4 regions of the Salinivibrio sp. IB868 genome follow, and region 1 is predicted to be linked to each of the others. Evidence: predicted binding sites of a transcription regulator. Region 1 holds the regulator's gene; each other region holds the start of a gene.
What was found. Region 1 encodes CRP, which controls carbon source genes, mostly activating them, when cyclic AMP is high. Its sites were predicted from a motif close to TGTGANNNNNNTCACA; they were not measured.

Region 1 (5,798 bases):
CCGGTGAGGCACTCGCGCAAGCGCGCGGCATCGACGGACTGCTATTTACCGGTAGCGCCAATACTGGCCATATTCTCCACCGCCAGTTTGCCGGTCAGCCTGATAAGATGCTCGCACTTGAAATGGGGGGAAATAACCCCTTGGTGGTCAGTGATCAGTTTGGTGATTTAGAGGCCACCGTGTATACCATCATTCAGTCAGCGTATCTTAGCGCCGGCCAACGCTGTACCTGTGCGCGCCGCTTGCTGTTGCCTGAGGGGGAAGTGGGTGACAAGATCTTGACTCGCCTAGCTCAATGGACAAAAACCGTGCGTGTAGGCGGTCAGTTTGATGATCCGGCTCCGTTTATGGGCGCACAGATCTCAGTGGCGGCAGCGGAAGGCATCCTGGCGACACAACAAAAGCTTGTTGATCTGGGCGCGAAGCCAGTGATTGAGTGTGAACATCAGCATGATGCGGTGATCTCGCCAGGGATCTTGGATGTCAGTGGTATCCAAGACTTACCGGATGAAGAGTATTTTGGCCCGTTGTTGCAAGTGCAGCGTTACCAGGATATGGCCGATGCGGTCACCAAAGCCAATGACACCCGTTATGGATTGTCTGCCGGGCTTATCAGTGAAGACGATGGTGAATGGCAGTATTTCCTTGACCATATTCGTGCAGGGATTGTTAACCGCAATCGTCAACTGACCGGAGCCAGTGGCGATGCGCCATTTGGTGGGCCAGGTGCTTCGGGGAACTTACGCCCTAGCGCGTATTACGCGGCAGATTATTGTGCTTATCCCATGGCATCCATGGAGGGCGAGCAGGTGATGCTTCCCGAGACGTTCGCCCCCGGTATACCGACTCAACAGGACTAAGGAGAGCAACATGGACAGTGGCCAAGCGTTATTCGACAAACTGTGGCAGGACTACATCAACCGCCTGTGCCCTTCGGCACATAAGGTGCATGCCTTATTAGAGGAAGGGCAACCTTTGATCAATGACCATATTGCCTTACGGACATTTGGTTTGCCTAAGGTTGGACTAAAGGTACTCGCGCGTCCATTTCTCGCCTTGGGGTATCAGCAAAAAGGTGACTATACCTTTGAAGCGAAAAAGCTCAAGGCTTGCCATTTTGAGCACCCCGATCCCTTGATGCCGAAAGTCTTTATCAGTGAGTTGATGGTCGAGCAATGCTCGCCCGCGCTTCAGGCGATTGTTGAGAAGCTGGTGGCACAAGTTGATGCGTCGTCACTTACAGGCAGCGATTTTCTCCATCAGGGCCGCCTATGGGATATTGATTGGGCAACCTATCAAACGCTTGCCGAAGAGAGTGAATATGCGTCTTGGGTGGCGGCACACGGTTATGGTGCGAACCATTTTACCGTGAGTGTGAATCAGCTGAATGCGCATGATGATTGCCTCTCGGTGAACAACCGATTGCGTGATAATGGCTTTGCGATTAACGAGTCAGGTGGGGAAGTCAAAGGGGATGCATCTGTGTATCTGGAGCAATCCTCCACCATGGCTGACCGCGTGCCCGTTACTTTCTCCGATTGCACGCAAACCATCCCGGGTGGCTTTTACGAGTTTGCTAAGCGGTATGTGTTGCCCAATGGTGAACTCTACCAAGGTTTTGTGGCTGCTTCGGCAGACAAAATCTTTGAAAGCACCCATTAGTGCGTCACACATTGCTTATCGACATCATGGGAAAAGGGAGCGTGTGATACGCTCCCTTTTTTATCGTCTATTGAGCCTCGATGTCGAGCCAAAACGTGTCTGGAATCGCTTGTGTTTCGTTGCTTAAATGCGGGTTGTCGACTCGGATGACAGTACGCTCACCAATGTTCGCCTTTTCAAAGGTTTCCTTAACTAAAGGCGCATTATTGAAAAACTCGATAAATGATCCGTCTTGATACGCCGCTTCAAAAGCGCCATTTAACATCTCGGCGACGTCAGCATGTTGCGGAGACACAAACAGGAACATTGGGAAGCGATAGATCAGCATCAGGTGTGGGTCAACTAACAGGTTACCGTATTGCGGCCGCTCGGCTAATTCACTAAAAGGCTCAATCAAGGCACGAGGGAAGAGATCGGCCCGGCCCGTATCAACCACTTTGAAAATGTTTTCAAAGCTCGATATTTCACGTACGCGAAATCCCGCTGAGTTAAGCACCTTGACGTCGGCCCAACCTTGTCCCTGAATCATAGTAAGAGACTGCAAGTCACTCGCGCTACTTATCTGAGCAAGTTGGGGCTCGGTGGCTTGGTTGGTAATAAACAGGCGGTGGCCGAGTAAGCCACGAAACACGGGATAGCGAACGGGGATCAATTCAGCTTCCAGTGTACGGTCGGCACCAAGCCAGTCGACGGTGAGCTTGCCTTGCTTGAGCATTTCCACCTTACGAGATTGAGAGCCAATTTGGCCGTCAAAGGCTTGTAAGGTAACAGATTCTCCCGACTTTTCGGCAAGAAACTCGATGAGCTCAATGGCATAGAGATCAAGCGCCGAGCCGGCGCGTGGCTCGGGGTGGACAATCGTCGTATTGGACGCAGCATGGACTGAAAACACAGAGAGCGCGAAGGCGGTGAGGGTAATCATGAGTTTTTTCATAAACGACACCTTGTTAATTTTATGTTAACCATGTCGTTTTGAGTGTAGAAGCAATCCGCGTGCTTGCCAGATAATGGAGATAAAAAAACCGACGCCAGGGCGTCGGTTGGTGATACAGAGAGCGGCGCGATTAGCGTGTGCCGTATACCACGATGGTTTTACCGTGTGCGGAAATGAGGTTTTGCTCTTCCAGCATTTTAAGGATACGTCCCACTGTTTCGCGTGAGCAGCCAACGATTTGGCCAATTTCCTGACGGGTGATCTTAATCTGCATACCATCAGGATGCGTCATGGCATCAGGCTGCTTCGCCAAGTTCAATAGGGTTTGCGCAATGCGCCCTGTGACGTCCAGGAAGGCAAGATCCCCCACCTTTTGGCTCGTTACCTGCAAGCGGCGCGCCATTTGTGAGGACAAGCGCATCAAGATATCAGGATTCACTTGGATAAGCTGGCGGAACTTTTTGAATGAAATTTCTGCCACTTCACACGGTGATTTGGCGCGTACCCAAGCAGTGCGCTCTTGGTCTTCTTCGAAAAGCCCGAGCTCACCGATGAAGTCACCTTGGTTAAGGTAAGACAGGATCATTTCCTTGCCTTCTTCATCTTTGATCAGTACGGCCACAGACCCTTTCACGATGTAATACAAGGTCTCCGCCTTTTCACCAGCATGGATAAGCGTGCTTTTCGACGGATACTTATGAATATGACAATGTGAAAGGAACCACTCGAGTGTAGGGTCTGTTTGAGGTTTTCCTGGAACCATATAACTTATTTCCTCTGCATGTGTTGCCCGGCAACAACGTCCTATCTTTGTCTGAGGGGTAACCCATCAGATCATTGCACAGAATACGAAGTCTGAACGCGGGCTACAAGCTCACTGTATGTTAACAAGAGTGTATCTTTTTTTGTTGGTGATTTCTTGATTTTGATCTAGGCCAACCGCCTAAAAAACTGGCAAAAACGTGGCTAAGATCACGGCTTGAGAAGTAATACATCATGAATGCGCTACGCCTCAGCCAATCTTGCCTTTTTCTATCAATTGCTGGATCAATGGACGTATGATCAATTCCATTGCAAAGCCCATTTTTCCTCCCGGCACCACTAAGGTGTTATGGCGCGACATAAACGACCCGGTGATCATTTGCAACAGATAAGGGAAGTCGACGTTTTTCATGCCACGAAAGCGGATCACCACAAAGCTTTCATCCAAAGACGGAATCCCTTTGGCATTTAATGGGTTTGAGGTATCTACCGTGGGAACGCGCTGAAAGTTGATATGGGTACGAGAAAACTGCGGGGTGATATAGTGCAGATAATCATCCATTGAGCGCACAATCGAGTCGGTCACCGCTTCACGAGAATGGCCTCTATCGCGCGTATCACGGACAAATTTTTGAATCCACTCTAAGTTGACGATGGGGACCATACCAATCAAGAGATCGACGTGCTGCGCAACGTTGACGTCACCGTCGACCACGCCGCCGTGCAACCCTTCGTAAAACAATACATTGGTATTGTCGGCCAAGTCTTGCCATGGCGTGAAGGTACCAGGCATTTGGTTATAGGGCACCGCTTCATCAAAGGTATGTAAGTAGCGGCGGTACTTCCCGGTGCCTTGGTCACCATACTCACGAAAAAACTGTTCCAGCCGAGGGAAGTCGTTGGCGGTGGGGCCAAAATAGCTGATATGTTTACCTTGCTCACGCGCTTTACGGATCTCGACGTCCATTTCGGGACGGGTAAAGCGATGAAAGCTGTCCCCTTCTAGCCAGGCCGCTTTGATGTTCATCATTTGGAACATCTTTCGGAAGGCTTCCGAGGTGGTGGTGGTGCCGGCCCCTGACGAGCCGGTGACCGCAATAATTGGATGTTTAGCCGACATGACGCGCCCTGTCATTCAGTCTGAATTTGTATCGCGATACGGCGAGTACTGCGATGCTAGGATCTGAGTGCTGCTTTACGACGAATATCCACTGTCTCGTGCAACTCAGAATACACAATCACGGCTTCTCCGGATTGCAGTTGTTGGCGAACGTCCTCCACTTTTTGTGCAAAGCTGACTTCTTGCTCACCATAATCGGTTCCTTCCCGTAACACAAAATGCTCAATTAAACCTGTGAGTGTCTCGTCGGGAATCGATTGCCATGGAACCATCATACTACATCACCTTTTATCGATCTCAGGATGGCATGCTAGGGTGCCTGATGTGAATGTTGTGAATTGGCTCGCATTTTACCCGATCATTCCGCGTAATGCAGTGGTTCTCTACGCTTTCTTGATCGTGCGCGTGTCACTCACACGATCCGAATGAGGTGATGGTACGGGTAGATAAGTGGCAAGCCAGTGGGGGACGGCGTGCTCAAGCCAAAACTGTGGCTGTCGCCAACTACCGGCGACAAAGCCAACATGGCCGCCATGTTCAGTGAGTTGGTAATCAATGTTTGCGGGTAACGGGGACGTAGGGATCACCGCGTCGGTCATAAAAGGATCGTCTTTGGCATGAATAATCGCCAGTGGGGCCTTGATGGTGTCGAGCACCGATAAACCACTGCAGGCGCGATAATAGTGGAGGGCATCGTCAAAGCCATGAAGCGGAGCGGTGACGGTTTGGTCGAACTCGAACAGAGTGTTTATCGCCGGGCGCTCCCCCGCGTGCCATCGGCCTACTTGCTGATGCCGTGTGAGCTTTTCCGCTAGGATTTGTCGCATCGAGCGCAATAAATAGGCTTGATAAATACGGGAAAAGCCTTGCTGGATACGCATCGAGCAGGCGGCAAGGTCAAGTGGCGGCGACACGGCGCAGCCACAGGCCACGATGGGATCATCGTGATAGTCCGCCAGGTAGCGCACCAGCATATTTCCCCCCAAAGAGACCCCGACTGCGCCAATTTGACTCTCTGGATAGGTTTGACGCAAATGGGTTAAGAAGGCGCGTGCGTCCTGGGTTTCTCCCGAGTGATAGGTCCGCGCGGCACGATTGAGGCGGCCACTGCAGCTGCGAAAGTGCATCACCACGCCGCACCAACCTTGGCGTTGGAAGGCCGCGAGCAAGCCGTTGGCATACGGGCTGTCAAAACTGCCTGCTAAGCCATGGAATAAAACAACAATCGGCTGTCCAGGTTGCGGCTGATGCGTCCACGCCAGATCAACAAAATCGCCATCGGGCAGGTCAAATTGCTGCCAGCGAGGGGTGAAAAGCGGG
Region 2 (5,798 bases), on a different contig from region 1:
GCACGGCGAGTAGCAAATTAAAGGGCGTGATCAACAAAAGTAGATATACCACCATGGTGGTGGGCGGGTCATAAGCGGATAAACGTTTCACCATCAGCGAGTAGGTGGCCCAGAAAAACGCCGCACCAACAGGCAATAACGTTGCCCAAGTGAACGCATTTGACCAAGGCTCGAGGATAATCATGGCGCCGCAAAACCCAGCGAGCGTCGCAAGACCGCGCGCGATCCCCACTCGCTCTCGTAAAAACAGCCCAGAGCCTACCGTTGCGAATAGCGGTGAGGTCATTAATAGCGCAATCCCTTGCCAAATGGGCACTGGGTAGGCCAGCGCCCACAGCCACAGTTGAATGCCAATCACGGAGACAAACACCCGCAGACAATGCTGACCAAGGTGTTGGGTTTTGAGTGCTTGACGGATCCCGAGTTGCTTCAACCAGGGGATCATCGCAACCAAGGCGATGGCGTATTGAATGAAGGCAACCGTGGTAGAGGGTAAGCCCATTTTAAAACTAACGTACTGAGACAGGCTGTTAACGAGGGCAAAACACAGGCCTGCGGTCAGCATCCAGGCCGCACCTTGGAGTGGATTATGAATCTGTTTCATTGCCGTGACTATCCGAAAAAAGACGCACGGATAGTAGCGCAAATCCGACCTCAGGGCGACCTGAAATCCCCTGAGGGCCGGACAAATAAGGAGGGCGCTTAGCGGGTTGAATACACTAAGGGAATATCTGGGTCAATGGCATCCAGTGTTGCCTGGGTATCGGCAAGGTGACTGACTGTACTCGTTGCCATTTCGGCCAACGCAACAGAGCGAATGTCTGTCCAATGGTAGCCCGCCATATTGACCGCAATTAATGCAACCTGAAGAGGCGGAAGACTTGGGTTAAAAGCCGCGTTCTCGGCATACATGCCAGAGAAAAATTCGCCATCATTGGTTTCAACCGCTGCCCCGCTATAGTTACCTGAGTAGGGCGCGTGACTGCGGTTAGCGGCGTCAGCGGCGGCTTTTAGCAATGGGATATCGATATCATCCGTTGATAATTGATTGGACTCGTCAGTCAATAAACGAGAGTCAATCCCCAAATCGGCAGGACCAAACGGCTCGGGTAGATAGGTGTGCAAATCTTTCGGATCGGATTGTGGCAGCTGGATGATCAAGGACTCAGCGCCATTGAGCTCATTCATGAACTGCCGACAGTGACCACATGGGCTGTAATTGATCGTAATATCGGTGAGGCGTTTTGCCCCTTTTGTCCAAGCATGGCTGATAGCGCATTGCTCGGCATGCACTGTCTGCCCTAGCTGCACCCCGGTGAATTCAATGTTTGCGCCTAAATACAGGGTGCCACTTTCATCACGGACAATAGCACCAACATTAAACTGAGAAATGGGGGTAACCGCATAGGCCGCCGCCAAAGGCAATAAAGCAAGACGCAGTGCGGCGCCGTTAAGGCCACTGGCGGATTCCATCTGCGCCACCTGCTCTGGTGTGAAGGTAGCACCAAAGTTTGCGTCATTTATCCAATCAGAGACAACGCTTTGTAGGGCGTCGGGTAATTGTGTCAGTGCGTCAGTTAGTGCGGTTCGCATAGCATCTCTTCTTTATCGTTAACGGGAGGACAGTGTAGAGAAGCCTTTTCAATAATTGTGTGAGTAATGTCACGCATGTTTTGCAAGAGCGGATTTGTTGCTGAAAGTTAGAGTGACATCAATATTTTTATGCCTCTTAATGTGGCCATCATGACGACGTGCGTAGGCAGACACGTCCGCGAGCCGAAAGACGGTTGATGCATTATGGCTGCCAATCGACATAGGGGCGATGTACCTTACGATACTCACGCGTGAGATCGCCCTGGTCACGCAAGCGAGTAATCAGTCGTGTGAGATACGCATCGATTTCTCGGCCCGCTTCGCCTTTAGGAATGATGAAGACATCGTGGAAGTCAGCAAAGTGTGCGCGTTTGATCATGGTTAAACCTAGCTCTTTAAGTGCCATGTCAGCTTCCTCTTGCGCCCAAACGAAACCATCAATTCTCCCCGCGGCCAAGCGCAACAAAGATTGTTTAATACTGTGCGAGCGTTGCACCTTAAAAGGCATATAGTAGGGGACGGCTTCAATGGTATAGCGTGAGGGGGTTGCCCACAGCGCTTTGACCGAGAGCGGGAGCGCTTTATTGGTGTAAAGGACATGCGTGACCTGGCCAAATGACACCTCGCTAAAGTCGAAAGGCAAGGTGAACACTTCCCGCGTCGGACGCACCGCGGGTAAACCAAAGTCGGCTCGCCCTTGTGCGACACTGTTTATCGCGCGATGAATAGGGAAAACCTCGATAATAATCTTGGTGCTAGGGTCTTGCGCATCAAGGTAGCGGACGAAATCGACAAACGCGCCGCTACCGTCCAAATTGATCAAGCCAGGTAGTTCGCCAAGGTGTGCGACATAGGTTTGTTCAATGGTGGCTCGGGTAGGGGTGGAGAGGCTGAGCAGCGTGATAAACAACAGAAGCGGTAAATAGCGGCGTGGCATTATCTCTCTCTCAGATTTTAAAGCCGATGGACAAAGCAAAAACGACGACCTAACACGACACGCCCGTGGCGCACCACGGGCATCAAACACGCTAAGCTTGAGTCAATAATGCTGTCATGCCAATAATGACCGCCGCTGCCGTGACCAGGATCGTGAGTGGTTTAGCGATACTAAACGACGACTCTTCAATGGTCGTTGAGTGCGTTAAAGACGGTGGAGGCGTCTGTGATGCAGCGTTTGCTGCTCGTCCTGGACGCTTGGCAAGTGTTTGCTGCGGAAGCGACACACGAAAACCAAATTCACCGACTACCTCAAAGGGAAGGCACTTTTTGCCGTTGCGGTAGGATTTGGCCATTAATGATGTCACCACACTTTGATGCTGGGCAAATGAGCTGTCGGGCAAGGCCACTTGTTTGAATAAGGTGCGGCTAGAGAGTACCTCTCCGGCATAGTAGCAAAGCATCTCGAGTAAACGAGACTCTTCGTAAGAGAGAACCGTGATCGTGTCATCGGCCCAATATAACGTACGGCTTTCTGGTTCAAAATCAACCTCGGGAAAGCGGTAACAGCGCGTATCTACTTTTGTTGTCATCATTGCCCACACTCCAAACAACATCCTTTTTAAAAGTGTGGACTCAAATCACAGAACTGCAACTGGTCAAGCTATCTTTTTTTTGGTAGGACAAAGTGGGCAGTGTGTCAGCATTGCTAGTTAATAACTTAAAAAACATGACGTTAAAAACAAAAGGCGACCAAACCTGTCCACCACCGCTACCTGATAGGTAGACTAAGGTCGGAGTGATGGTCGGTCGCCTTACTGACCGGACGGTGTATTCGCGATGCGTCTTTAGCAACCGTGCCAGTGTTAGCCAACCAGTGATTCCACATAGTGGTAAATCGCTTTTAAAACGCGAACTTTATCCTCCTCAGCTTGGTGCTGTTCAGCGAGATGCTGCAAGTTATCCATATAAGCAGGAAGGTGTGTTTCAAAGTAATCACGTCGATGCATAAACCATTTTTGCTGCTCGGCTTCGGTGAGCGTCCATGGGTAATTGCGCGCGCGATAACGGAATAACAGCGGCTTAATGCGCCAGTCATCAACACTGAGATCCAGGGCTGCAAGATTCTCAGGATCGCGTGCACGGATGATGTCCATCGCACTGCGGTCGCTTTTCGAGAAAAAGCCCGCATACAGGGCCGTATCCACGTCCTGATCGTTGAAAGGCTTGGCATCGGCAAACACGGCAACGAGCTTTTCGCGTAATTCTGGCGCGGCTTTCAATGCTTTTAGGTGTTGTAAGCACGCTTCGCGATCCACACCGAGTCGGGCAGCATCCTCTGGTCGTAATGTTTTTGCATCGGCGAGAACGGGGCATTTATTGATATGCACCAGTTTAAGTGGTGCCGGTAACTGTCCTTCCGTGAGGTCGTGGTGCGGGGTATACAGGCGCTCGCGTAACGTATCAGCGTCCAATTCAAACAAAGGGGCCGGGTCACGGGCCAGATCGACAGTAATCACGGCATTGGGGTTATCAGGATGCCAAACAACGGGCACAATCCAGCTGGTGTTGCCTCGCTCGGTGCCGAACATGCCAGAGACATGCACGAGAGGCGTCATATTCACCACATCGATCAGGTGCTTGATTTTGTTTTTATTCCGATGTTTTAACAAATAATCAAATAGCCGTGGCTGTGCCGCCTTAACCTTTTTCGCCAGCTCTATGGTCGCGTGCACATCCGCCATCGCATCGTGTGCGTCGCTATGTTCTATACCATTGGCAACAGAAAGGTTTTCTAGTTTAAAGCTGGGTTTACCGTTGTCATCGTGGGGCCATTCAATACCATCCGGACGCAGTGCGTAGCAGGCGCGCATTACATCGAGCAAATCCCAGCGCGAATTACCGTTTTGCCAACTCCATCCGTATGGGTCAAAAAAGTTGCGGTACAGCGTGTAGCGCGTGACTTCATCATCAAAGCGCACGTTGTTATACCCGACAATGCAGGTATTGGGTTGCGAGAAGGCTGTATGGATCTGCGCGATGAACTCCGGCTCGGATAAGCCTTTTTTCAGTGCCAGCTGCGGTGTAATCCCGGTGACCAAACAGGCTTCCGGAGCCGGTAAGTAGTCATTGGGTGGTTGGCAGTACAGGACTAAGGGTTCACCGATGACATTAAAGTCACTGTCGGTACGAACGCCAGCAAATTGGCAAGGTCTGTCTTTACCTGGATGGGTGCCGAATGTTTCAAAGTCGTAGAAAAAAAAGCTTGGCTGGTCGGCGTCTGTCACAATCGAATCCAACTTGGTCAATAAGAAAGCAGGCGCAAAATCCTGCGATAAACCAGTATGGTAACACTGGCATCGCGTATCACCAATCCTGAGCTAACCGGCGCAATATTGAAGCGCTGATGCGTATAAAAACAGGCAGTCAGCAGTGAAGATCGATAATGAGAGCCTGCACGCAGGCAGGCTATCGTGATAAGGCAGGTGGAAAGGTCGGTTCGTTCACGTCGCGCGAACACTCAAAAGCATGCGTTATCCGCCGCTAAGACGCTAAGACGCTAAGACGCTAAGCGTTTCAGTGTTTGCTTGGCCTCATCAATGGCTTGGCTTGCAGTGTCTTCGCCCATTGCCAGCCCCTCGGCGTAAACAAACTCGACGTCGGTGATCCCAATAAAGCCAAGTACGGTCTGCATGTAACCCGTGATATGGTCGGTCGTGCCCCCTTTGTGCATCCCACCGCGTGTGGTGACCACAATGGCACGCTTGCCTTTCAGTAGACCTTCGGGACCATTTTCAGTGTAACGGAAAGTCACCCCCGCACGGGCAACGAGATCAATCCAAGCTTTGAGTTGCACGGGGATAGTGAAGTTGTACATAGGCGCAGCAATCACTAGGGTATCGCTTTGCTGAACTTCTTCAATCAACTGATCTGAAGCTTGCTGCACGTGCTGCTGGGCATCAGTGAGTTCACCTGTACCGCGTAGGCCGCCTACATTGTCCCCAGTGAGAATCGGCAATGGGGTAGAAGCAAGATCGCGCTCAATCAGCGTGTCTGGAGACAGCTCATCCACCACACTGTTAATCACAGCGTTTGAGCTCGAGTAGGGGCCAAGAATACTTGATTTCAGTACCAGCGCTTTCATGCGTCTCTCCTTACAGTTTATGGCGTTTTGCCCATGAGGTTGTTTTGTTGACTCGATGTAGTCTAGAGACTTTCACAATGAACACCAGCGTACAGATTCGTTAAACTTGTTCAAAATTTTTGTT
Region 3 (5,798 bases), on a different contig from region 1:
CATGAAGCTTACCAATAAATTCGTTGTAGGAATCTCTAAATGCTTTTTCGAGCGCCAAATAATATGAGTCTAGGGCCAAGAAGAGCAAAATAGGTACTAACGCTATAAATGCATATTCTGGCTTGCTTTTGTCGGCAACCAAAACCAGTATTGCTGACACGATCGTGATACACCACGTCTTTGATGCCGTACTATTTGCAGCCATCCGACTAATTACGCCCTGCATAATTTGCAGGTGAGCTTGAACCGATGGTGATTCTTCGGTTAGTGCGTCTGGATTCGACATTGCTATATCCAACTCGCGAAATTATTGTATCCGTTATCAGACACCCAATCATATACGTTGAAAAAGTTACTAAGATTGTAACTATTTCCTCTATATTTTTGAGCGACTTCAACCCGATAAGATGCAGTTCCACCAATCTTGTCGTATTTCACCCATTTCCCATTAATTTTCTCCCATAGAGTGGCTGTCAAACCAGAATCGGAAAAGGTAACCCCTACATACTCTAGTGGGTTTGGCCCCTTTATTTTGGTCTGTTGGTTCCTGCATTTTATTGAATTGACATGAACGCCAACGATATTATTTCCCCTTTTGAAGCTTTTCAGGAGTTCGTATCTTACCCACGGTCGCTCATACGTCTGGCTACCTATTAGAACACAAGTATTCGAAGTCCTTTCTAAGCCCGAATTTATTAGTTTTTTGAGCGCAACGTCACCTTGTTTTTTTGCGCTCTCCCATATTGATGCATCGTGATAGCCAGCTATTTCACGGTTAAGCTTAAACCTCCAATGGTTTCTAACAACATTAGCCCTAAACTCAGCAACGTCTTTATAATGAAAGCTAAAAAACACCCTCTTTGCCATACGCTCCCTCAATATTTAAAAACTTTTGGATTTTCCCCGCGCATCCAGCCATCCAAATTAACCCATTCGTTCGACCTTTTGTGGACATAGAATTTATTCATAGTCAGATCCAAGTAGGGATACATGCCTAAATACTCTCTACCTTCAAATTGCTCGTCATCTCCGACTATTGGCGCAACAGAGACTCGACCAGTTTTTGCATCCATGTATCCAAGCTCCCACGGCATCCAAAGAGATTTTTCCGCTGACGGCGAGGTCAAATAGATTAGTGAGGAGCAATTGTTCATTCTATTTCGAAGAACTGCTGCAGTTTCGGGGGAAACTTCACCACGATCCAGATGGTCATCTTCTATCCAGTCCACATAGACGCTGTAACCACTCTCTTCGAGCAACTCTTTTACTATTTTCACCACTCTCGCATCATCGAAGGAATGTGAGAGAAAAATGTCATAGCTTTCAGCATACGAGAACGCTTGAGCTGATTCTTCAAGCTTCTTCTTCGCGAACCTCATCTCTCCCGCCTCGTCGATAATGTACGATTGACGGTTATTGTAGACGTTCAGTAATTGTGATTTTTTGAGCAGAGCCAATTGTGTTCCCTAGTATTCCTACTCTTTACCATGTTGCTTAACATTGTATTAGTGCGCATGCGCGATTTCCCAAAACCGTTATACGCGTCTTTTTTCATCTAACTACTTATTATTAAACACATTTACAGCAATTAAAGCAATCATCTCGTCTACGAAAGTGTGCATGCCGCCTATCATGGCTCAGGCGTTCACATTACCCTCAAGCAATAAAATGCAACCCATTGATTAAATAGCATTTCTATTTTTTTCGTTTGGTGATAATGTGAATGTGTGTCGGATAATCGTGCACACAATCTGGCTTCCCTCGCCGATAAGCTGTGTAAATATATAGCTTGGCAGTTTAGTGGAATGCGCTTTAACCCCCACGCTACCGCCCTCTGGTTGGCGGCGTCCAAAAGGCCATGTATGGGCGAGAATTTTAGGGGCTTAGATTATCAAACGCTGGGTAATGTGTTTAGGCAAAGGGGTCTAAAATGTTGGCGCGGTCAGGGTTTGGGGATTTATAAGGGGTTAAACGCAAAAAAGCCGCTGACTGAGCAGCGGCTTTTCGGCATATGGCGGAGAGATAGGGATTTGAACCCTAGAAGGGCTATTAACCCTTGCCGGTTTTCAAGACCGGTGCTTTCAACCACTCAGCCATCTCTCCGGAACGCGGCGTATATTATTGGGTTCGCTGTGGCTTGTAAACCCTTTATTTGCCGCTTTTTGTCTGCTCGCTCAATCAATGATCAGCTTGGCGAACGTGCTAGCAAAAGGCGATTAGCTTACCGCCAATCGCCCCTGCTTTTAACTGAGACACGTTAGCTGAGTCTCTTTGCTGCGCAGTGTTTATAGCGCGATAAAAATACCCGCCAGTGCCGCACTCATTAGGTTGGCAAAGGTGGCGGCAATCACTGCGCGTACGCCAAGGCTTGCCACATCTTTGCGGCGTTCGGGCACCATAGCACCAATCGAGCCAAGTTGAATGGCAATCGAGCCAATGTTGGCAAAGCCACACAAGGCAAAGGTGACAATCACCTGGCTTTGCACCGACAGGTTCGCTTTGATATCGGAAAAGGATAAGAAGGCGACAAACTCATTGAGTGCGATTTTCTGCCCTAATAGGTTGCCGACGGCAAACACTTCATGCACCGGCACCCCAGTAAGCAATGCCAAGGGTGAGAATAAATAGCCGAACAGGCTTTCTAGGCTTAAGCCTTCTAAATCAAGCAGCTCGCCAATGCTCCCGAGCCCGGCGTTTAGCATTGCAATCACACTGATAAAGGCCACCAGCATGGTACCCACGGCCACCGCGACTTTCATACCGTTCATCGCGCCGCTGGCCAAAGCATCAATCGCGTTCGCTTGGTCGCTATCGCTGATCTCCACCTGGTTTTGCTCAGCCGGTGTTTCCGTCTCAGGGACGATGATTTTGGCCATCAATAATCCACCGGGCGCGGCCATAAAGCTCGCGGCAATCAGGTATTTTAAATCCACGCCCATGGCGGCATATCCGCCAAGTACACTGCCGGCCACTGAGGCCATACCGCCGACCATTACGGCGAAGAGTTCAGAGCGGGTCATTTTGCTAAGAAAAGGGCGAACTACCAAAGGAGATTCGCCCTGAGAAAGAAAGATGTTGCTGGTTGCCACCAGAGACTCTGCGCGGCTGGTGCCGAGTAATCGCTGTATGCCGCCGCCGAGCAATTTAATAACCCATTGCATAATGCCGAGATGATAAAGGAGAGAAATCAGCGCACTGATAAAAATGATTAACGGCAGTACTTTAACAGCGAAAATAAACCCATCGTTCGCCAGTGGTCCAAACACAAACTCGATGCCTTCGTTGGCAAAGGAGAGCAGCTTCGCCGCGCCATTACTCATTGCCCCTAGCATGGCTTGACCAAAGGGAATATAGAGCACCAGGGCAGCAAACCCAGCTTGCAGGCCAACCGCGCCTAGCACTGTTCGCCAGTTGATGGCTTTTCGGTTGGTGGAAAATGCGCACGCGCACAGAAACAGAGCGACCAGACCTGCCGCACTATAGAGGAGTTGCATAAATAGATTACCTTGCCGTTGTGTTGCACTTGCGGTACGGATGAGTACGACACGCTGCCGGGGTGGCAAGAGGTTCCATCATGCGTTACATCGTACCGCGGGTTCGGTGAAGGTGGGCCCGACCTTGGACGCTTTTTCTTCAGCCGCGAATCGCGACACAGTCACTCTTTGGCTATCGCTGCGCAAAGAGCACATGTTGGGCGGGCATTCTATTGTGATTAAACTCTCATTTCCAGCAGAATTTGACGCTCGATCACACTTATTTAGAGATTGTCGAGGGTGGCAAACTGCCCTTTTGGCTTTGTCTTGTCTCTCAGACAATGGTCGGATGTTTATCCCCCTCTTTTTGTGTCACGTTGGCAGTGTCTATCATTCACACCCAGCATCACGCCTACGCTTAACAAATTTGGCAAGATTGGTTGACACGTTTGGCTCATATGATACTCATGGGTGGCTATTGACAAAACAATTGAAGGCAAAGTGATAAAAATACGCCTCAATGGAAAAAACAAAAGCAATAGCGCTAAAAAACATAAAACAAAGCAAACACAACAACGCAACCATAATAAAGGAAACACACATGCAAACCGTCTCTTCGCATCAGGCAGGATCTAGCTTGTCGGTGATGCAACGTCTACGCGCATTGGGGCCAGGTATAATGATGGCCGCGGCAGCTGTAGGCGGCTCTCACCTTGTTGCTTCAACCAAAGCCGGAGCCATTTATGGCTGGCAGCTTGCGGCATTGATCCTGCTCGTTAACTTGTTTAAATACCCCTTTTTTCGTGCAGGCGTACAATACACCGCAGGAACCGGTGAAACCTTGGTCGAGGGCTATGCACGTTTAGGCCGCCCTTACTTGTGGCTGTTTGTCGCTTTAAGTGCGGTCTCTGGGGTGATTAACACCGCAGCCTTAACCTTATTTAGCGCCAGCTTGCTCAGCTATTTTGTGCCGTTTGATCTCTCACTGACGGTGCTCTCAAGCATTATTGTGGTCACCTGCTTAGTCATCCTGATTGCAGGGCATTACAAAGCGTTAGATACCTTATCGAAAGTGATCATGGCGACGCTGACTTGCGCCACCTTGGTGGCGGTGACGGTTGCCGTGGGGAATCCTGTCGCGATTGAGCCCAACTTCAATGCGCCCTCGATTTGGTCTGTCGCCGCCATCGGCTTTATCGTGGTGACCATGGGGTGGATGCCTGCCCCGATTGAGATTTCTAGCATCACCTCGGTGTGGCTCAAGCGTAAAGCACAATCAGAGCCGATCAACGCCAAAGCGGCACTGTTTGATTTTAACGTTGGTTACATTGGCACCGCGCTGTTGGCGATTGTGTTCTTATCACTCGGTGCCTTGCTTCTGCATGGCAGCGGGGTTGAACTAAAGCAATCAGGTATTGGCTTTTCGCACCAGTTAGTGGGGCTGTATGCCGCCACCATTGGTGAATGGTCACGTTATTTGATTGCGGTGGTCGCCTTTTTCTGTATTTTCGGCAGCACTATTACTGTGATCGATGGCTATGCGCGCGTGGTGTCTGAATCGCAACGCTTGTTGCGTGAACAAACAGAAGCCGAAGCGCACCCGGCTATTGCACAAGGCTGGATGGTGCTTATCTCGGTGCTGGCGCTGGCGATTGTGGCATTTTGGACCGGCGCACTGCTGACCATGCTTGATTTTGCCATGGTCGCCGCATTTGTCACCACGCCCTTTTTTGCATTGCTCAACTATATTTTGGTGACCAAGCACCGCTTACCGCCTGAAGTGACCATGAGCAAAGCGATGCGCGCATTGGCGATCACCGGCTTGGTGTATTTGTTCGGCTTTTTGGCCGTATTCGTCTGGTGGAAGTGGTTGATGTAACAAAGTTTACCTTGTTCACGCTTAAAGGGCTGGGTTAACATCCTTTTACAACTTCAGCAACGGTGTTGGGCGTGGATAAGGTATTATTGACTTTATAAAAGCCAGTCGTGGTTTAGGTTAAGGACGTGGGCGGCTTGAAAAAGTGAACGACTGCCCACATAACTGTCGTATATAGAAATGGATTGTTAACCCAACCGGGAGAACGTTATGAACGATCGTATCGTTTCGCACAGCCAGTCACAGCAGAGTGCGTTATCTACAAACAAAGTGCTACGTAATACGTATGCACTGCTATCGATGACACTGATCACCAGTGCAATCGCGGCCTTTATCGCTATCGCTGTCGGCATCGGCCCAATGATGTCGCTAGGTATGACCCTAGGTGCGTTGGCGATCGTGTTCTTTGTGCTACCTCGCACCATGAACTCCTCTGCCGGTATTGTATG
Region 4 (5,798 bases), on a different contig from region 1:
AAAGTACTCTGCCACCTCAAACGCTAGGTCAATATCTAAAGCGTTATCTTTGTCGTCAATATTTAAGTGCAGACCGTGGGCATGTTGTGTTGAATTGATGTCGTAGGCGGGTGACAGTCGCCAACCTGTCGTGTCAAAAATAAAGCCATGATTACGTAGGTGATCGTCACTATTGGCAACCATGATATTAAACAGCATACGTCTCCAAAGCTGTGCCAAGTCCGCCCGCGTATTAGAACCATTCTGGATAAGAAACTCCGCTAACTCTAAGTAGCTCGCTCCATCATCATTGCCATCGAAATATTCAAGCTGTGTCATTGCTGACGTAAATTGCAGTCTCCTGCCGTCATCGGTACGATCAAATCGCTTAGTCAGGAAAATATGGTGGTCTGAACCAATGGCCTGCACTTTACATTCAGCCATATTGATCCCAGAGTCCAAGGCCATTTGGTAAACCAAGTATTCCCACAGGCCAATATCATAATCGTCATACCGACTTGGAAACTTTGCCAGCCATAAAGTACCATCGACATCTCTTACAGAAGCTTTCGGCCTAGCTCCGCCCAACGATGACCCTGGTGAGATAAGCATATTCAACCATTTGAGGTAGTCAGGATTATCAAAGTCGGGTTTGTCCTCGATGCCTTGCGCTGCACATTCTAGCTCCGCGAGTGAAGTCATAGCTGGAGCCGCCAGATCGTCATTGTCGTCAAGAAAATTGCCACCATGCTCGGTGCAAAACCTTAAAGCGCCCATTCTAAAAGAGTCATGAACACCGAGGAGATAGTCGGTTTCGTACAATGTGTTCGCTCTACGTCCCTCAATGCGGGCTATAACAGCCTCTCGACGTTGCATCAGCAAGCGCCCCCATCGATCAGGGCAAGAATCCAAGAATATCTTGAAGTTTTTGTCATCTTCAGCGTGCTGCTCGCCACTATATAAATGAAGGCAAGGGTCGATTTGAGAAGCATACTTAGATTTAAGCCAGGTCTTGTCATAGCAAAAGCTGAAATGTTCTTTACCACGGATTCGCGATGCTCTCAGTGTCCCAATAAACAAGGGCGGCTCAGTTTCAATCCAATCAGCGTAGACAAAGATTTCCATTCGTTTGATGCCCTATCGTCTCGTTTTCAACAACTCGATATCTTGCAGTTTCCTACCAAGTTCATCATCGAGCGCGACTTTACCTAGATCGTCTAACAAACCTAGTACGGCGAGCACATTAACATAATGGCCTAACGACACTGTCGGATCGCCTTTTGTGATTTTTCGTAGCGTTGGTTTCGAGATCCCTGTGCGCTGATGCATTCTATCTTGACTGATCCCTCGACGTTTCATCGCCAATAAGATGTTTTCACCCAATTGATGCAATATTTTCATCTGCCGCGGGAACACGGTGGCACCGCGCTTGGGCGGCGATTCCTTATCACACTTCACCATAATGAAATTAAAACTAGATAAAAACTCAGTATATGAAATCATAGTTTCACATTAAAAAGAAATCAAAGACAATCTGATAAGACTCGATTTTGTCAAAAACAACATGACGGACTGCCCATAAAAATGAAACTATAAATTATTTTTAAGGAGTTATATGAAAACATAGTTTCACTTTTATTGCCAGGCATGTATGACGAAAAACTGATTCCTCACGGGACTGGGTCGTCGCTAACGCAGATTTATCGCTCAACAAATCATGCCATTTTGGCATAGTTTAAATAAAAAAAAGTCACTTTATTCACTCTCTGCCAAGACGTAAACTATGAGCCATCTCACAGATTCTTGGCACGCCTTCGATGCAATTGATTAAAAACGCCTTACTTACCTTACTGCAAGTCTTTGTCTTAGCAGGCATTTGGTTTTTGTCTGATTGGTTGGTCACAACCTTTGCTATTCCACTACCGGCCAACCTCACCGGTATGTTGCTGTTGTTAGGCGCATTAATGTTGAAAGTTGTCCGTGCCGATTGGTTACGTCGCGGGGCAGCGTGGCTGTTAGCCGAGATGTTGCTGTTTTTTGTGCCGGCGGTGGTGGCGGTGGTCAACTACCAAGATTTATTGCTGCAAGAAGGCGGTAAGATCATGGTTGTACTGATTTTAAGTACCGCGATGGTGATTGCGTCAACCGCTTGGGTGGTCGATAAAGTGTATCGTTTTGAGGTTAAAATGGCGCGCCGCCGCAGTAATCATCATCACACGCATCATCCTGATCTAAAACCGGAGTGCTAAGCCATGATGTCTTTACCTGCTTGGCTTCACGCCTCGTTATTAAGCGTTACCTGCTTTTTAATGACCCTTGGCTTTTATTACATGAGCAAATGGCTGTATCGCCGTCACCCCTCCATTCTGGTAATGCCATTGTTGCTCGCGCCCTTGCTGATTGTGGCGGTGGTGGTTGGGTTTAACATCCCGTATCAAGACTACATGGCGCAATCGTACTGGCTGCTGTGGCTGCTGGGCCCGGCGACTGTAGCGTTTGCGATCCCCGTGTATGATAACCGCGCGCTCATCCGCCGCCATTGGTTGTCACTATCGATAGGCGTCACAGTGTCTGTGCTGGTCGCCATTACCAGTACCGTGGTGCTAGCGCGGGTGTTTGAGCTATCTGAACTGCTGCAACGCAGTTTGGCGATGCGCTCAATCACCACCCCTTTTGCTGTAGAAGCCACCAAAGCAATTGGCGGGCAAAGCGATCTCACTGCGCTGTTTGTGGTTCTCACTGGGGTGATTGGCATGGCGATTGGTGAAAGTATTCTGACCGTGATTGCGATTCGCTCGCGCTTAGGTCGCGGCGCAAGTTTAGGGGCGTCGGCACACGGAGCGGGCACCGCTAAAGCCTATCAGATAGGCCATGCCGAAGGGGTGGTGTCGAGTGTGGTAATGATGATTGCGGGCATGGTCACTGTGCTGCTTGCGCCTATATTGGGTCAGCTGCTTTGGTAGGTGATCGCTAAAGGCTTTTCTGCGCTACGTTATCTGTAACAACAGAAAAGTGGGAGTGGATGAAAGTTTCTGCTTGATGCGCAGGTCTTGATCCTCACCAACCCTAATAACGAGGCGATCATGAAACAGCACAAATCAATGTGGCGAGTTATCGCGTTCACAGCGTTCAGTTTGCTATCGATAGCAAGTTATGCGGCGGTGAAAGACACTGCCACCACGTCGCAAGGCTACCAAAAGGCGACCCTTGCCGGCGGCTGCTTTTGGTGTACGGAAGCTGATCTTGAAAAACTCGACGGCGTGATTGATGTGGTATCTGGCTACTCAGGCGGTGAGCTTGAAAATCCCACCTATAAAGAGGTTTCGTCCGGCACCAGTGGCCACATTGAGGTGATTGATGTCACCTATGATCCAAAAGTCGTGGATTACGAACAGGTGCTCGATCAGTTTTTCCGTCATATCGACCCCACCGATGACCAAGGCTCGTTCGTTGACCGTGGCCCGCAATATCGTCCCGCGATCTTTTATCGCTCTGAAACCCAAAAGCAAATTGCCGCGGATTTTATGGCGGAAATTGAAGCGTTAGGCGTGTTCAAAAAGCCGCTGAAAACCGAGCTGATCCCGTTCGAGAAATTCTGGCCAGCAGAAAGCTATCATCAGGATTACTACAAAAACCACAGCATTCGCTATAGCTACTACCGCTATGCCTCAGGGCGTGACCAGTATCTGGACGAGATTTTTGGTGACGATCGCAAAGACAATCCGGTCACCTTGCGAGAAATGATTGATGCGCAAAAAGCGGAAGAGATGACAGCAACGAACACCCGCTACTCGCGCCCCTCGGATGAAAAAATTCGCGCGATGTTGTCAGATATTGAGTACGAAGTCACGCAAGAAGACGGTACCGAACCCGCGTTCCGCAACCCGTATTGGGACAACAAGCAAGCCGGGATTTATGTAGATATTGTTTCGGGTGAGCCGCTGTTTTCCTCCACCCATAAGTACAAATCCGGTACCGGCTGGCCGAGCTTCACACAGCCCATCAATGAGCAGTATGTGGTTACCAAGCCGGATAACTCCCTGTTCTACACGCGCACCGAGGTCCGTAGCAAGGTTGCCGATTCGCACCTTGGCCATGTGTTTGAAGATGGCCCCGCCCCCACCGGCTTGCGCTATTGCATGAACTCAGCCGCGATGCGCTTTGTGCCGGTCGATAAAATGGCCGAGGCGGGTTATGAGGATTATCTTTATCTGTTTGAATAACGCAACCAGTGCGTGATTGGCTTGTAAACCTGCGGTAGAGTAAAGCTATACCGCTTTTTTACGCGAGGCATTGGATGCACACGATATTGATCACTGGATTTGAACCCTTCGGCGGCGAGAGTGACAATCCGTCTTGGCAAGTGGCAAAAGCATTAGAAGGCTGGCAGCCTAATGAGGAGTGCATCGTTAAAGCCGTGCGGCTGCCCTGCACTTTTGAAGACAGCTTATCGACGTTACACAGCGCGTTGGAATCGCTCAGTCCGGTGATGGTGATCGCTCTTGGCCAAGCCGGTGGTCGCGCTGAGATAAGCTTGGAGAAAGTAGCGATCAATTATCAAGATGCGCCTATTCCCGACAACGCCGGTAAGCAGCCACATGGCACGCCGGTGGTGTCATCTGGGCCCAATGCCTATTTTTCTACCTTGCCGCTCAACCGTTTAGTGAACGCGTTAAACGAAGCCCATCACCCTGCCAGTATTTCTTACACCGCGGGCACCTTTGTGTGTAATCACGTGTTTTATGGCTTGATGCATGCGCTGGCTCATCATACTGAGGTACGCGCCGGCTTTATCCATATTCCCTACAGCCCAGCACAAGCGTGTAAGCACCGCGCCCCGAGCATGCCAGTGGGTGATGTGGTGGCGGCGATCAAGATAGCCATTGAGTTGAGTTTATTGGATGACGATGTCACCACCGTGTGTGAAGGCATGTTGCACTAACGCAAGATAGATGGCGCTCGGACGATAGCGCCTCGAAGACGGAGCACAGTTGCGATTACCGTGCTCCTAACCCAGTCGCTTAAAACAGCCATTCAGTGACAAGATCGTTGTCGGTTAGCACGCTATCGAGAAAGGCAAACAAGTGCGCATTCATCGGTGCCGTATCAAAGGCGCGAATGGAGGCAGGGTCTTGAATAAAGCGCTTGTTAGCGGCCTCGCCCTCTGGATAGGCGGCGTGCAGTAAGCCTTCAACCGCCAGCGGCGTCAATTCAAGATGGCATTGAAAACCATACACCCGTGGTCCGTACTTCACGATCTGGCGCGGACAGCCTTCGCTACTGGCTAGTACACGACTATTTGGTGTCAGCCCCGGCATATCATTGTGCCAATGGCCCACAATTTCTTGCGGCGCGAAGTGAGGAATGTGCTCATCGATATGGCCATCTTCGCTTAACTGGATGGGGAAGTAGCCAATCTCGGGCTCAGGACTTTTCTGATACGGTGCGCCCAAGGCTTCACCAATCAGTTGCGCGCCGAGGCAAATCCCTAATACCGCACTGCCTTGCTCGATACACTGCTTAATCAGCGCTTGCTCGCGCTGACTATCAAAATGCGGACACTCTGACTGTGGCGTATCTGGACTTTGCGGCCCACCGAGTACCACCAGCAGATCAATGCCTTCACCACTTTCTGGCAACGGCTCGCCCCGATACAAATGACTGGTTGTCACATGATAGGCACGCTCGTCACACCAATCTAAAATGGCACCTGGGCCTTCAAACGCCTCGTGAATAACAAGATGGACGCGCATTCCTCACTCCTTGGGATTTGTTTTACGCACGATTGCGGCTAAGCATACTATATTGAGCGTCGGCCT

Region 2: cdd (cytidine deaminase) is a predicted target of CRP. The motif match lies at 1,652-1,667, and genes of this name have one in related genera.
Region 3: BZG20_RS01570 (NupC/NupG family nucleoside CNT transporter) is a predicted target of CRP. The motif match lies at 3,708-3,723, and genes of this name have one in related genera.
Region 4: BZG20_RS13150 (CidA/LrgA family protein) is a predicted target of CRP. The motif match lies at 1,762-1,777, and genes of this name have one in related genera.

Annotation. Positions count from the first base shown of each region.
Region 1 is NZ_MUEW01000003.1:236,204-242,001, forward strand. It holds gene astD (succinylglutamate-semialdehyde dehydrogenase) at 1-860, shown strand, start outside; gene BZG20_RS04635 (DUF1338 domain-containing protein) at 871-1,662, shown strand; gene BZG20_RS04640 (ABC transporter substrate-binding protein) at 1,730-2,596, opposite strand; gene crp (cAMP-activated global transcriptional regulator CRP) at 2,727-3,359, opposite strand; gene BZG20_RS04650 (phosphoribulokinase) at 3,609-4,478, opposite strand; gene BZG20_RS04655 (YheU family protein) at 4,535-4,753, opposite strand; gene BZG20_RS04660 (hydrolase) at 4,862-5,798, opposite strand, start outside.
Region 2 is NZ_MUEW01000001.1:77,109-82,906, forward strand. It holds gene BZG20_RS00345 (DMT family transporter) at 1-604, opposite strand, end outside; gene cdd (cytidine deaminase) at 703-1,593, opposite strand; gene BZG20_RS00355 (ABC transporter substrate-binding protein) at 1,796-2,530, opposite strand; gene BZG20_RS00360 (hypothetical protein) at 2,622-3,125, opposite strand; gene sbcB (exodeoxyribonuclease I) at 3,396-4,817, opposite strand; gene BZG20_RS00370 (FMN-dependent NADH-azoreductase) at 5,090-5,674, opposite strand.
Region 3 is NZ_MUEW01000001.1:346,821-352,618, forward strand. It holds gene BZG20_RS01550 (hypothetical protein) at 1-286, opposite strand, end outside; gene BZG20_RS01555 (TIR domain-containing protein) at 289-867, opposite strand; gene BZG20_RS01560 (toll/interleukin-1 receptor domain-containing protein) at 876-1,457, opposite strand; tRNA gene BZG20_RS01565 (tRNA-Ser) at 2,013-2,103, opposite strand; gene BZG20_RS01570 (NupC/NupG family nucleoside CNT transporter) at 2,286-3,494, opposite strand; gene BZG20_RS01575 (divalent metal cation transporter) at 4,075-5,352, shown strand; gene BZG20_RS01580 (Bax inhibitor-1/YccA family protein) at 5,560-5,798, shown strand, end outside.
Region 4 is NZ_MUEW01000012.1:56,804-62,601, reverse strand. It holds gene BZG20_RS13160 (HipA domain-containing protein) at 1-1,104, opposite strand, end outside; gene BZG20_RS13155 (helix-turn-helix transcriptional regulator) at 1,117-1,380, opposite strand; gene BZG20_RS13150 (CidA/LrgA family protein) at 1,797-2,228, shown strand; gene BZG20_RS13145 (LrgB family protein) at 2,235-2,942, shown strand; gene msrB (peptide-methionine (R)-S-oxide reductase MsrB) at 3,063-4,202, shown strand; gene pcp (pyroglutamyl-peptidase I) at 4,277-4,921, shown strand; gene BZG20_RS13130 (gamma-glutamyl-gamma-aminobutyrate hydrolase family protein) at 5,001-5,732, opposite strand; gene BZG20_RS13125 (lipoate--protein ligase) at 5,798-5,798, opposite strand, start outside.